2 regions of the Bradyrhizobium sp. SMVTL-02 genome follow, and region 2 is predicted to be linked to the other one. Evidence: riboswitches for the same ligand, from Rfam matches in the RefSeq annotation. Region 2 holds a riboswitch; the other holds the start of a gene.
What was found. Region 2 has a riboswitch for glycine ahead of ACNJYB_RS24690 (D-amino acid dehydrogenase). Riboswitches for the same ligand answer to the same signal wherever they lie in the genome.
Positions count from the first base shown of each region.

Region 1 (7,422 bases), 140 kb from region 2:
ATGTCGCAGATCTCGCTGATGTGCTCCTCGAACACGCCATGGGTCGAGGGATAGGTGATCATGACCGCGGCGAGATCGTTCGAATGCTTTTCCGCCTTGGCGCGGAGGTCATTGACGTCGACGTCGCCGTTCTTCTCGCAGGCGACGACAACCACGTCCATGCCGACCATCGCGGCCGAGGCCGGGTTGGTGCCGTGGGCGGAGGAGGGGATCAGGCAGATCTTGCGATGGCTCTCTCCACGCGCGGCATGATAGCCCCTGATCGCGAGCAGCCCGGCATATTCGCCTTGCGCGCCGGAATTCGGCTGCAGCGAGATCGCGTCATAGCCGGTGATGTCGCACAGCCATTTTTCCAGCCGCGCGAACAGCGCGTGGTAGCCCCTGGCCTGCTCGCGCGGGGCGAAGGGATGCAAGCTGCCGAACTCCGGCCAGGTCAGCGGCATCATCTCGGTGGTCGCGTTCAGCTTCATGGTGCAGGAGCCGAGCGGAATCATCGCGCGGTCGAGCGCGAGATCGCGATCGCTGAGCTTGCGCATATAGCGCAGCATCTCGGTTTCCGAGCGATGCGCGTGGAAGACGGGATGGGTGAGGAAGGCGGTGGTGCGCTTCAGCGCCTCCGGCAGCGCCTCGCGCGTGGTCGCATCTAACTCGGCGTAGGAAAGCTGGCTGCCGAAGGCGCGCCAGACTGCTTCCACCGTCGCCGGCGTCGTGGTCTCGTCGAGCGCGACGCGAAGCGCCGTTTCACCGACGCCGAGATTGATCTTCTCGGCCGCCGCCCGCGCGATGATCTCGGCGCGCTTGGCGCCGGCATCGACGCTGAGCGTGTCGAAGAAACTATCGGATTGCGGTGCAAAGCCGAGCTTGCGCAGGCCGGCCGCGAGCACGGCGGTGCGGCGGTGCACGGTCCGCGCGATCTGCGAGAGGCCCTCGGGGCCGTGATAGACCGCGTACATCGCGGCGATCACGGCGAGCAGCACCTGCGCGGTGCAGATGTTCGACGTCGCCTTCTCGCGGCGGATGTGCTGCTCGCGGGTCTGCAGCGCGAGGCGATAGGCCGGCGCGCCGCGCGAATCCACGGAGAGGCCGACAATGCGGCCGGGCAGCGAGCGCTTCAACGCATCGCGCACCGCCATATAGGCCGCGTGCGGACCACCATAACCCATCGGCACGCCGAAGCGCTGTGCGGATCCGATCGCGATATCGGCGCCAAGCTCGCCGGGCGAGGCGATCAGCGTCAGCGCGAGCAAGTCAGCGGCCACGATCGCGAGAGCGCCCTTAGCCTTCAGCGCTGCGATCGCGGGGCGGAGATCGCGCAATGCCCCGGAAGAGCCCGGATATTGCAGCAGCGCGCCGAGCACGTCTGCCTTGTCGAGATCGGTGAGTGGATCGCCGACGACCAGATTCCAGCCGAGCGGCTCGGCGCGGGTGCGCATCACCGCCAGCGTCTGCGGATGCACGTCCTTGTCGACGAAGAAGGCCTTTGCCTCAACCTGCGAGTGCCGCTCGGCGAGCGCCATGGCTTCGGCCGCGGCGGTTGCTTCGTCCAGCAGCGAGGCGTTGGCGACGTCGAGCCCGGTGAGGTCGCAGATCATGGTCTGGAAGTTGAACAGCGCCTCCAGCCGGCCCTGGCTGATCTCGGGCTGGTAGGGCGTATAGGCCGTGTACCAGGCCGGGTTTTCCAGGATGTTGCGCTGGATCACCGCGGGCAGGATGGTGCCGGAATAGCCCTGGCCGATCAGCGAGGTGAAGACCTGGTTCTGCGCGGCGAGCTCGGCCATATGCGCGATCGCCTCGGTCTCGCTCAGGGGCTTGCCGAGATCGAGCGGCGATCCCTGCCGGATCGAGGCCGGCAGCGTCTCCGCCATCAGCGCGTCCACGCTTTTGGCGGCGACGGATTCGAGCATTGCGGTGACATCGCGCACCGAGGGGCCGATGTGGCGGCGAACGAAACTGGCGGCGGTCTCGCCGCTTGATTTACGGTGCGCGGTCATCGCTTGCTCCATCGTCCTCAAGCCGTGTGTGCCTTGTAGGCGGCTTCATCCATGAGGCCGCCGAGCTCGCTTTTGTCGGCGATCTTGATCTTGAAGAACCAGGCCGCGCCCTGCGCATCCGAGTTCACCAGCGCGGGCTCGGCGGCCAGCGCCTCGTTGGTTTCGAGCACTTCGCCGGAGATCGGTGCGTAGACGTCGGAAGCGGCCTTCACCGATTCCACGACGGCGGCGGCTTCGGCCTTCTTCAAGGTGCGGCCGACCTTGGGCAGTTCGACGAACACGACGTCGCCGAGTTGTTGCTGCGCGTAGTCGGTGATGCCGACCGTGGCGGTATCGCCGTCGATGGCGAGCCATTCATGGTCGGAAGTGTACAGCGTCGTGGTCATTGTCGATTCCCTGAAGCGGTGAGGTTTGGTTGAAAGCCGCGGGCTCTGTTCACCTCTCCCCTCCGGGGAGAAGTGAACGCGGGACCGCCTGCTGTGCTCAATCTGATCATGCGTCAGCGTTTGTAGGTGTTTTTCACGAAGGGCATGGCGGCGACTGCGAGCGGCAGGCGCCGGCCGCGCACTTCGGCGAAAAGTTTTGTGCCGAGCGTGGCGAGGCCCACGGGCACGTAGCCCATCGCCACCGGCGCGTTCAGGCTCGGGCCGAAACCGCCCGAGGTGACCTTTCCGACTGCCTCGCCGCCCGCGCCGTCGGCAAACAGCAGCGCGCCCTCGCGCACCGGCGCGCGGCCCTCGGCACGCAGGCCGACGCGGCGGCGGGATGCGCCATCGTCGAATTGCGCGAGGATCTTTTCGGCACCGGGAAAACCGCCGGCACGGGCACCGTCGCTGCGGCGGCTCTTCTGCACCGACCATTCCAGCGCGGCCTCGACCGGCGTTGTGGCGGTGTCGATGTCGTGGCCATACAGGCACAGCCCGGCTTCCAGCCGCAGGCTGTCGCGGGCACCGAGCCCGATCGGCAGCACGTCGGGATCGTCCAGCAGCATTTTGGCGAGGCGTTCGGCATCGCCTGCGGGAACCGAGATCTCGAAGCCGTCCTCGCCGGTGTAGCCGGAGCGCGAGACGAAGCACTTGATGCCGGCGACCTCATGCGGGCCAGCGTCCATGAATTTCATGGCCGGCGCCTCGGCACAGAATTTCGCCAGCACCGCTTCGGCCTTCGGGCCCTGCAGCGCCACCAGCGCGCGGTCGGCCAGCGAATCGATGATGCAGTCATCCGAGAGATTCGCGCGCAGATGCGCCTCGTCCTGCTCCTTGCAGGCCGCGTTGACCACCAGGAACAGGTGATCGCCGAAATTGGCGACCATCAGATCGTCCAGGATGCCGCCATGCATGTTGGTGAACTGGGCGTAGCGCTGCCGTCCCGGCGCAATCGCGACGATGTCCTGCGGCACCAGCCGTTCCAGCGCGCGGGCGGCGTCCTCGACCTTGCCCGACTTCGGCCGGAGCGCGATCTGGCCCATATGGGAGACGTCGAACAGGCCGGTGGCGGTCCGGGTATGAAGGTGCTCCTTCAGCACGCCGGCGGGGTACTGCACGGGCATGTCATAGCCCGCGAACGGCACCATCTTGCCGCCCAGCGACACATGGAGGTCGTAAAGAGGGGTACGTTTCAGGGAGTTTTTGTCTGACGCAAGCATCACAGGGGTCCTCGGCGGTTCCCCGGGGACGATTCCCCGAGACAAACCAGTCGAAGCCCCATCTGTCGCTGTGCCTGAGAGTATTATCCCGTCGGCGGACGCAGTCCGGGTCTTATGCCCGTCGGCGCCTCTTTCCAGATGCTGTCAAGCCACGCGGTCCTTTTGCCTGAGAGTTTCCGGGGCGGTTGCTCCTTCGGCGCCGGCTGCCTAAAGCCGGTCTCTCCCGACGTGGCCGTACGATACAGATGGGTAGAGACCACAGGGCAGCCAAGCCTGTCAACGCGACTTCAGCGGCTTTCAACCGGATTGAGCGCCTGCGGCAACCCTCTGATCTCCTTGCACAGTTTCTGGACAGCGAAGCTGGCCTTGTCTAAAAGCGCTTTGGCCCGCAGATATCAGCCTTAATTTCCGGTTTGGACGGCGGAGCGGGCCCAAGCACACCCGATTGGATGAACATGAGCGGCGTCAACGAGATCAGGTCGACCTTTCTGAACTTCTTTGCCGAGAACGGCCACGAGATCGTGCCGTCCTCGCCATTGGTGCCGCGCAACGACCCGACGTTGATGTTCACCAATGCCGGCATGGTGCAGTTCAAGAACGTTTTTACCGGCGTCGAGAAGCGGCCCTACCAGCGCGCCACCACGTCGCAGAAATGCGTGCGCGCCGGCGGCAAGCACAACGACCTCGACAATGTCGGCTACACCGCGCGCCATCTCACCTTTTTCGAGATGCTCGGCAACTTCTCGTTCGGCGACTACTTCAAGGAGCGCGCGATCGAGCTCGCCTGGAAGCTGATCACCAGGGAGTTCGGGCTGAAGAAGGACAAGCTGCTCGTCACGGTCTATCACACCGACGACGAGGCGGCGGGCCTGTGGAAGAGGATCGCCGGCTTCTCCGACGACCGCATCATCCGCATCCCGACCTCGGACAATTTCTGGGCGATGGGCGACACCGGGCCGTGCGGCCCGTGCTCGGAGATCTTCATCGATCGCGGCGAGCATATCTGGGGCGGCCCTCCGGGCTCGCCGGAAGAGGACGGCGATCGCTTCCTCGAATTCTGGAATCTCGTGTTCATGCAATACGAGCAGGTGACGAAGGAGGAGCGCGTGGATCTGCCGCGTCCCTCGATCGACACCGGCATGGGCCTGGAGCGCATGGCCTGCGTGCTCCAGGGCGTCGAGAGCGTGTTCGAGACCGACCTGTTCCGCCACCTGATCGACGCGACCTCGTCCGCGCTCGGCAGCGGCCCGCAGGAGCAGACGGTTGCCTCGTTCCGCGTCATCGCCGACCACTTGCGCTCCTCCGCGTTCCTCGTCACCGACGGCGTGCTGCCCTCGAACGAGGGCCGCGGCTATGTGCTGCGCCGGATCATGCGCCGCGCGATGCGCCATGCGCAGCTGCTCGGGGCCAAGGAGCCCCTGATGCATCGCCTCGTCCCGGCGCTGGTGCGCGAGATGGGCCAGGCCTATCCCGACCTGATGCGCGCCGAGAAGCTGATCGAGGAAACGCTGCGGCTGGAAGAGACCCGCTTCCGCAAGACTCTTTCGCGCGGCTTGGCCATCCTGGACGAGAAGAGTGCGTCCCTGAAAAAGGGCGACATGTTCGACGGCGACGTCGCCTTCACGCTGTACGACACCTACGGCTTCCCGCTCGACCTGACGCAGGACGCGCTGAAGTCGCGCGGCATCGGCGTCGACCAGTCCGCCTTCACCGACGCGATGGAGCGCCAGAAGGCCAAGGCGCGCGAATCCTGGAAGGGGTCGGGCGAAGCAGCTTCCGAAGCGATCTGGTTCCCGCTGCGCGAAAAGCTCGGGGCCACCGAGTTCCTGGGCTATGAGACGGAGAGCGCCGAGGGCGTGGTGTCTGCGCTGGTCAAGGACGGCCAGGAAGTCGAAAGCCTCAACGCCGGCGAGACCGGCGCGATCGTGCTGAACCAGACGCCGTTCTATGCGGAGTCTGGCGGCCAGGTCGGCGACACCGGCGTGCTGACGGGCGAGGGCGGCATCAAGGTCCGCGTCACCGACACGCAGAAGAAGCTCGGCGATTTCTTCGTGCATATGGGCACCGTCGAGAGCGGCGAGCTCAAGCTCGGCACAGCGCTGCAGCTCGAGGTCGATCATGGAAGGCGCTCCTCGATCCGCGCGCATCACTCGGCGACGCATCTCATTCACGAGGCGCTGCGCCAGGTGCTCGGCGACCACATCGCCCAGCGCGGCTCGATGGTCGCACCCGACCGCCTGCGCTTCGACTTCGTGCATCCGAAGCCGATCACGGCGGAGGAGCTTGCCCGCGTCGAGGACATCGCCAACGACGTGGTGCTGGAGAACGACGAGGTCACCACGCGCATCATGGGGGTCGATGAGGCCCGCGAGGCCGGGGCGCGCGCGCTGTTCGGCGAGAAGTATGGGGACGAGGTCCGCGTCGTCTCCATGGGCAGGACCGCGCGCGAGCGCGGCGCCAACGTGCTCGGCTGGTCGGTCGAGCTCTGCGGCGGCACGCATGTCAAGCGCACCGGCGATATCGGCCTGATCACGCTGACGAGCGAGAGCGCGGTCGCCTCGGGCGTGCGCCGCATCGAGGCGCTGACGGGCAATTACGCGCGAAAACACGCCAATGAGACCATGGCGCTGGCGAAGACCGCGGCAAACGAACTGCGCACCTCCATCGACGACGTGCCGGCGCGCATCACCGCGCTGATGGAGGAGCGCAAGAAGCTCGAGCGCGAGCTGTCCGACGCCCGCAAGAAGCTCGCGATGGGCGGCGGCGCATCCGGCGGCAACGGCGCGGCGAGCGGCGTGCGCGAGATCGGCGACGTCAAGCTGATGGCGCGCGCGGTCGAGGGCATCGAGATGAAGGATCTCAAGGGCCTTGCCGACGACGGCAAGAAGCAGATCGGCTCGGGTGTGGTCGCCATCGTCGGCGTCACCGGGGACGGCAAGGCCGGCGTCGTGGTCGGCGTCACGCCGGACCTCACCGCGCGCTTCAACGCCGTGAACCTCGTCCGCGTCGCCTCCGAGGCGCTCGGCGGCAAGGGCGGCGGCGGCCGGCCCGACATGGCGCAGGCCGGCGGCCCCGATGGCGCCAACGCGAGCGCGGCGCTGGCGGCGATCGAAAAAGCGATGGCAGGCGCTTAGGCCACCATGCGCCTCGTTCCGCGAGGACGTGGGCTTGGGGATCCCGATTTGCGGGATCGCCTCTACGAATGGCTGGAGCACGATCCCTTGGCCTATTCGGTCGGGTCGCGCTTCATCCAGCTGATCATCGGCGTCATCGTGCTCAACGTGGCCGCGATGATCCTCGCCTCGGTGCCGGAGCTGGATGCGCGGTTCGACACGCTGTTCAGCGCGATCGCAATCCTCGCCGTCCTCGTGTTCGCGCTGGAATATGCGGCGCGGCTGTGGACGGTGGCGGGTCATACGCCGCGCAAGGGCTCGGCGCTGTCCGACCGTCTGGGCTATGTCTTCTCCGCGCTCGGCATCATCGACCTCATGGCGTTCCTGCCGGCTGCAATCGTGCTCGCCACGGGCCGGCATGCGGCGCTGGCCGGGCTCGGCGTTCTGCCGTTCTTCAAGCTGATCCGCTATTCGCCCGCGATGCGTTCGCTGCTCGCCGCCGTCCATGCCGAGCGGCGCGCGCTGATCGGCTGCATCGTCATCCTGATCGGCGCAGTCCTGACCTTTGCCTCGCTGCTCTACGCCGTCGAGCGCGACGTGCAGCCGGACAAGCTCGGCACCATCCCGCAGGCGATGTGGTGGGCGATCGTGACGCTCGGCACCGTCGGCTATG
Region 1 is NZ_CP182469.1:5,320,629-5,328,050, reverse strand. It holds gene gcvP (aminomethyl-transferring glycine dehydrogenase) at 1-1,991, opposite strand, end outside; gene gcvH (glycine cleavage system protein GcvH) at 2,009-2,377, opposite strand; gene gcvT (glycine cleavage system aminomethyltransferase GcvT) at 2,491-3,636, opposite strand; glycine riboswitch at 3,782-3,872, opposite strand; gene alaS (alanine--tRNA ligase) at 4,092-6,770, shown strand; gene ACNJYB_RS25420 (cyclic nucleotide-gated ion channel) at 6,777-7,422, shown strand, end outside.
Region 1: another riboswitch for glycine. It lies ahead of gcvT (glycine cleavage system aminomethyltransferase GcvT); the one in region 2 lies ahead of ACNJYB_RS24690 (D-amino acid dehydrogenase).

Region 2 (7,422 bases):
TCTTGCCTGCGGCGAGAACCGGCGAGGCCAGCGCGGAAAGGGCCGCCACCGAAAGCGCAAGCCTTGAAGCGAACGCGAGACGTCCCCGGCGCATCAGTTGGAACATCGAAGGTCTCCTGACGGTTCTTTTGGCAGTTCTCTTTGGCAGTTCTCTTCGCAGTTCTCTTGGCAGTTCTCTTGGCAGTTCTCTTGGCAGTTCTCTTGGCAGTTCTTCCGGCAAGCGGCGCCGCCGATGACGGCGGCGCCGCGCGATGGTCGAAGCGAAAGGCGCGAGAAGCGCCCTCGCCTTACTCCGCCTTGTCGACGTTCCAGAACAGCGGCGTTGCCGGACCGTCGAGCACGCCGGTGAGCGATTTGCGCCAGCCGCTCGGCAGCAGATACTGCCCGAGCGGGATGTAGATCACCTGCTCATAGGCTTCCTTCTGGATGTCGGCTGCGATCTTCTTCTGCTCGTCGACCGAGGAGGCGCGGACGAAGGCGTCCTTGAGCTGCTCGATCTTGGCGTCTTCCGCCCAGCCGAACCAGCCCTTCTTGCCCTGGCCGCCGATCGACAGATTGGCGATCGGGTTGGAGACGTCGGCCGCGACCCAGTTGGTGAAGAACATGTTCCAGCCGCCCTCCTTCGGCGGCTTCTGGCTGGCCCGGCGGCTCACCACCGTCTGCCAGTCGGTTGCCTGCAGGTCGACCTTGAAGCCGGCCTCGCGCAGCAGCTGGGCCGCCACGATCGGCTGCGCCTTGAGCGTCGTGACGTCGCCAGGAGCCATCACCACAACCGGGGTGCCGTCATAGCCGGACTCGGCGAGCGCCTTCTTGGCCTCTGCCATGCCGTTGCCCTTCACCAGGGTTTCGGCGCCGATTTCGGTCGCGAACGGGGTGTCGCAGACGAAGAACGCGCCGCAGATCTTCTGGTACTTGGTGTTGCCGACGAGCGCGTCGAGAACGTCCTTCTGGTTCATCGCCAGCAAAGCAGCACGGCGCACCTTCACGTTGTCGAACGGCGGATAGAGGAAGTTCATCCGACCGAGCGTCTGGAAGCCGAACTTGTTGGAGACCTCGATCGTGAGTTCCTTGTTCGCTTCCAGCACCGGCAGCATGTCGTAGGGAAGATTTTCCATGAAGTCGATGTCGCCCGACTGCAGCGCGTTCACCGCGGTCTGCGAGTCCGGCATCGTGATCCACTCGACGCGGTCGACCTTCACCACCTTGCCGCCGGAAGTCCAGCTCGCCGGCTCCTTGCGCGGCACGTAATCGGTGTTCTTGACATAGACCGCCTTCACGCCGGGCTGGAATTCGCCCTGCACGAACTTGAAGGGGCCCGAGCCGATCTGCTCGGGGATCTGCTTGTCCGGCGGTGTCTCGGCAAGACGCTTCGGCATCATGAAGGCGACGCGCGAGGACGGCTTGCCGATGGAGTCGAGGACGAGGCCGTAGGGCTCCTTCAGCTTCAGCGTGATGGTCTTGGCATCGGTCGCCTCGAGGCTCGCGGTGAAGTCCCAGAGCTTCTGGCCCATGCCGTCGACCGCCGCCCAGCGCTTGAGCGAGGCGACGCAGTCTTCCGCCGTCACGGGCGCGCCATCGTGCCACTTCAGGCCGTCGCGCAGCGTGAAGGTGTAGGTAAGCTTGTCGTCGGAGATCTTCCAGTCCGCCATCTGCGGCTGGATCTTGAAATTCGAATCGGTGGCCACCAGCGTGTCGTAGACCATGTAGCCGTGGTCACGCGTGATGTAGGCCGTGGTGAAGATCGGGTCGATGATGCGAAGGTCGGAATGCATCACCGCGGTGAGGGTCTTGCCGGCCGCAAGCACCGGCGAGGCCAGTGCGGTTGAAAGCGCGACGACCGACAGCGCAAGTTTGGAGGTGAACGCGCGAGGCCCCCGGCGCATGAAGTTGGACATAAAAGTTTCTCCTGACGTGAAACTGGTCAAAGGCAGGTTATTGGTTGAGCATCCGGTTCGTTCCTTGGGCGAACTAACCTCATGCAATGCCTTTATCTTTTCGAGACTTGCAGACAGTGTTGAGCGCGTCAATCCGGTTTCGTCGCAAGCCCTCGCGGCGCGCGCACGGGCTCCACAAACATCGGTTTGGCTCTACAACGCTCTCCACTTGTCCTGCCGCGCCGATGCAATGCGCGTTCCATCTTTCGCAGCTTGAGAGACATTGAAATGAATCCAGCCAATCTTCCCTTCGATTCCGAGGCCATGCTCGCGGGCCTGCGCACCTGGGTGGAATGCGAGAGCCCGACCTGGGACGCGAACGCGGTGAACCGCATGCTCGATATCGCAGCGCGGGACATGGCGATCATGGGTGCGACGATCGAGCGCATCGCCGGTCGTCAGGGTTTTGGCGGCGTGATCCGCGCGCGCTTTCCGCATCCGAAACAGGGCGAGCCGGGGATCCTGATCGCCGGTCACATGGATACCGTCCACCCCGTCGGCACCATCGAGAAGCTGAAATGGCGGCGCGAGGGCGGCAGGTGCTACGGCCCCGGCATCTACGACATGAAAGGCGGCAATTATCTCTCGCTGGAAGCGATCCGGCAGCTGGCGCGCGCATCGTTCACGACGCCGCTGCCGATCACCGTGCTGTTCACGCCGGATGAAGAAGTCGGCACCCCTTCGACCCGCGACATCATCGAAGCGGAAGCCGCGCGCAACAAATACGTGCTGGTGCCCGAGCCCGGCCGCGCCGACAACGGCGTCACCACCGGACGTTACGCCATTGCACGTTTCAATCTGGAGGCGACGGGACGGCCGAGCCACGCCGGCGCGACGCTGTCGGCGGGACGTTCGGCGATCCGCGAAATGGCGCGGCAGATTCTCGCAATCGACGCGATGACGACGGAGGACTGCACCTTCTCGGTCGGCGTCGTGCATGGCGGACAATGGGTCAATTGCGTTGCCACGACCGCGACCGGCGAGGCGCTGCCGATGGCCAAGCGCCAGGCCGATCTCGACCGCGGCGTCGAGCGGATGCTGGCACTCTCGGGCACCAACAACGACGTCACCTTCAAGGTCACGCGCGGCGTGACGCGGCCGGTGTGGGAGCCGGATGCTGGCACCATGGCGCTGTATGATAAGGCGCGCGGCATCGCCAAATCCCTCGGCGCGGAATTACCCCATGCGAGTTCCGGCGGCGGCTCCGACGGCAATTTCACCGGTGCGATGGGCATTCCGACTCTCGACGGCCTCGGTGTGCGCGGCGGCAACGGCCACACGCTGGAGGAGTTCATCGAGGTTGATAGCCTCGTCGAACGCGGGCGCCTGATGGCGGGATTGCTCGCGACGCTGGAGTAAGTTGAATCAACTTCGCACTGCACAATGCATTGGCAGGTGCGGTCTAAATTTAGCCTTGTCTAAAAATGAGGCGTATCGTACTGCTCGATGGTCCGCGCGACGATGCGGGAGAGATCGCGGCGAAGGTTTTCGGCTTTCGTTGCGGCGCCGACGGAGCAACCGCCCCGGAAACTCTCAGGCAAAAGGACTGTGTCGTCAGGACAATCTGGAGAGAGGCGACGCGATTTCAGGCAATCGTGACGTCCACCGAAGGGGATCGTCCGTTGCGTGATCCGCAGCGGATCAAGCTCTCAGGTACCCGTGACAGATGGGGCGCCGCCAACGGCCTTTGGCCGGCGGTCAGCCTATCCTAACTCACGGGAGCCCCGAACCTGCCATGACCCATATCGCCATCATCGGCGCCGGCATCACCGGCGTGACGACCGCCTATGCCCTGCTCGAACGCGGCTACAGAGTAACGGTCCTCGACAAGCACCGTTACGCCGCGATGGAGACATCGTTCGCCAATGGCGGACAACTCTCGGCCAGCAATGCCGAAGTGTGGAACAGCACCGCGACGATCCTGAAGGGCCTGCGCTGGATGTTCCGGCGCGATGCGCCGCTGCTGATGAACCCGCGGCCGAACTGGCACAAATATTCGTGGATGAGCGAGTTCGTCGCCAACATCGGCAACTACCGCGCCAACACGATCGAGACCACCCGGCTCGCGATCGAAGCCCGCAAGCATTTGTTCGAGATCGCGGATCGCGAAGGCATCGACTTCGATCTCGAGCTCCGCGGCATCCTCCACATCTATCACGACAAGACCGGTTTCGAGTCCGGCCTGCGCGTCAACGCGCTGCTGCAGGAAGGTGGCCTCGATCGCCGTCCGGTCACGTCGGAGGAGATCCGCGCGATCGAGCCGACGCTGCGCAAAGCGTACTATGGCGGCTTCTACACGCCGTCGGATGCGACCGGCGATATCCACAAGTTCACCCGCGGACTTGCGGACGCCTGCAAGCGGCGCGGCGCGACCTTCATCCACGAAGCCCATATCGATTCAATCGCGCGCGCCGGCAGCGGCTTCGTGCTCGGCTGGGCCGATCTTGCTGCAAGCGATGCCCTCGCCTCCGCGCGCGGCATGCTGAAGGCGGACGGGGTCGTGGTCTGCGCCGGCGTCGCCAGCCGCCACTTCGCCGCCCTCCTCGACGATCGCATCAACGTCTATCCCGTGAAGGGCTACTCGATCACCGTGCAGCTCGACACTGCCGAGAGCCGCAACGCGACGCCGACCGTGAGCCTGCTCGACGAAGCCGCCAAGATCGTCACCAGCCGGCTCGGCGCAGATCGTTTTCGGGTGGCCGGCACGGCCGAGTTCAACGACTTCAATCGCGATATCCGAGCGGACCGCGTGCAGCCGCTGGTCGACTGGGTCCGCAGCAACTTTCCCGCCATCGAAACGTCGCGCGTCGTGCCCTGGGCCGGGCTGCGCCCGATGATGCCGAACATGATGCCGGTGGTGCGCGCAGGGAGGATACCGGGCGTGTTCTTCAATACCGGCCACGGCCATCTCGGCTGGACCCTGTCGGCCGCGACCGCGCAGATGATTGCCGGGACCATCGACAGCTGGCGTGGGCTCAATGCGCCGCCGACCGTGCCGTCACTTGGGGTTGAGCGCGAGCTGCGTCATGCATCCTGACTGGTTCCAATCGGGCGCTGGGCGGCCTCTTGCGACCGCCTTGCCCTTGGCACACAATTTGCCCCGAAAGACCGGCATCTCCGGCCGGCTTTCCCAGCCCGAGTGACAGGCGCGCATGATAGACACGTTCGAATCCACGGGCGGCCCAGGGCCCCGCAAGTTCCGCAGCCGGAGATAGGTGCATGCTAGGTTATCTCATTCGCCGCGTTCTGGCTGCGGTGCCCGTGATGGGCGTCGTCGCGCTGTTCGTGTTCCTGCTGTTGCGGCTGACGCCGGGCGATCCCGCCGCGATCCTCGCCGGCGACAATGCCACGCCCGAACGGCTCGAGCGGATCCGCGAATCGCTCGGCCTCAACGAGCCCCTGATCGTGCAGTTCATCACCTGGGTGAACAAGCTGCTGCACGGCGACCTCGGAACGTCGCTGATCTCCAACCTGCCGGTGATGAAGATGATCGGCCAGCGCGTCGAGCCGTCGATCTCGATCGCGCTGTGCACCATCATCCTCGCCGTCGTCGTCGCAGTCCCCTTGGGCGTGATCGCCGCGTGGAAGCACGGCACCTGGATCGACCGCTTCGTCATGGGGCTGTCGGTGCTCGGCTTCTCGGTGCCGGTGTTCGTGGTCGGCTATGTCCTGATCGAGATCTTCGCGATCGATCTGCGCTGGGTACCGGTGCAGGGCTTCCGCAGCATCTTCAACGGCTTCGGTCCGTTCTTCGAGCGCATGATCCTGCCGACCTGCGCGCTGTCCTTCATCTACATCGCGCTGATCGCGCGCATGACGCGCGCGGCGATGCTCGACGTTCTGGGCGAGGACTATGTCCGCACCGCGCGTGCGAAAGGCATCAACGAAGTCGCCGTGATGATGCGGCATGCGCTGCGCAACGCCGCCGTGCCCGTGATCACCGTGATCGGCACCGGCTTTGCGCTGCTGATCTCCGGCGTCGTCGTCACCGAAAGCGTGTTCAACATCCCCGGCATCGGGCGCCTCACCGTCGATGCGGTGCTGGCGCGCGACTATCCGGTGATCCAGGCGATGATCCTGCTGACGTCGCTGATCTACGTCGTCGTCAATCTTCTCATCGACGTCGCCTATACCCTGCTCGATCCCCGGATCCGGTACTGAGGCAAGGACAAGAACAAATGTCGGTCGATACCCTTCCCCAGTCGTCCATTCCGATCACGTCGCCGCTGCGGCCGCGCTTCGGATTCCTCACCTCGACGCCGATCATCGCGACGGCGACGTTCCTGCTCGCCCTGATCGTGGTGATCTCGATCCTCGCGCCGCTGATCGCCCCGCATGATCCGATCCAGCTCGCACCGTCGCAGCGATTGAAGCCGGCCTCGGCGCAATTCCTGCTCGGCACCGACGCCTACGGACGCGACCTGTTGTCGCGTGTGGTCTATGGCGGCCGCATCTCGCTGCTGATCGGCATCGGCTCGGCGATCCTGTCGATCGTCATCGGCCTTTCGATCGGCCTCGTCTCCGGCTTCTTCAAGCTGGTCGATTCCGTGATGATGCGCATCATGGACGGCCTGATGGCGATGCCGAGCATCCTGCTCGCGATCGCGGTGGTCTCGCTGTCCGGAGCCAGCATCTGGACCGTGCTGATCGCGATCACGATCCCCGAGATTCCGCGCGTGGCGCGCCTGGTCCGCTCGGTCGTGCTGTCGGCGCGCGAGGAGCCTTACGTCGAGGCCGCGATCTCGGTCGGCTCCAGCCTGCCGAAGATCATGTGGCGGCACCTGATGCCGAACACGATCGCGCCGCTGATCGTCCAGGGCACCTATGTCTGCGCCTCCGCGATCCTCACCGAGGCGATCCTCTCCTTCCTCGGCGCCGGCATCTCGCCGGAGACGCCGACCTGGGGCAACATCATGGCCGAGGGCCGCCAGTACTTCCAGATCAAGCCCTCGCTGATCTTCTGGCCGGGCCTTTTGCTTTCGATCGCCATCCTCAGCATCAACCTGATCGGCGACGCCGCCCGTGACGCCCTCGATCCCCGCATGAAGCAACGGGAAGGGAAGTGATTTGTTTCGCCGGCCCATCCCCTTGTTCCGTCATTGCGGGCGAAGCGAAGCAATCCAGTCTGCCTCCGCGGAAAGATTCTGGATTGCTTCGTCGCTTCGCGCCTCGCAATGACGACGGAGTGACCTGATGACCAACCCCGTTCTCGACATCAACAACCTCGTCGTCTCCGTCGGCAAGAAGCCGAAGGGCGCGAACATCATCGACGGCATCTCGATCCAGGTGCACGAGCGCGAGACGCTGTGCCTCGTCGGCGAAAGCGGCTCGGGCAAGTCGGTGACCTCGCTCACCACGATGGGCCTCTTGCCGAAGGGCACGCTGGTACCGACCTCCGGCAGCGTCAAGCTGGTCGGCGAGGAGCTGCTCACCGCGACCGACCGCCGCCTGCGCCAGCTCCGCGCGACGCAGATGGCCATGATCTTCC
Region 2 is NZ_CP182469.1:5,183,844-5,191,265, forward strand. It holds gene ACNJYB_RS24675 (ABC transporter substrate-binding protein) at 1-106, opposite strand, end outside; gene ACNJYB_RS24680 (ABC transporter substrate-binding protein) at 288-1,895, opposite strand; gene ACNJYB_RS24685 (M20/M25/M40 family metallo-hydrolase) at 2,163-3,293, shown strand; glycine riboswitch at 3,389-3,493, shown strand; glycine riboswitch at 3,495-3,604, shown strand; gene ACNJYB_RS24690 (D-amino acid dehydrogenase) at 3,670-4,971, shown strand; gene ACNJYB_RS24695 (ABC transporter permease) at 5,154-6,095, shown strand; gene ACNJYB_RS24700 (ABC transporter permease) at 6,113-7,000, shown strand; gene ACNJYB_RS24705 (ABC transporter ATP-binding protein) at 7,128-7,422, shown strand, end outside.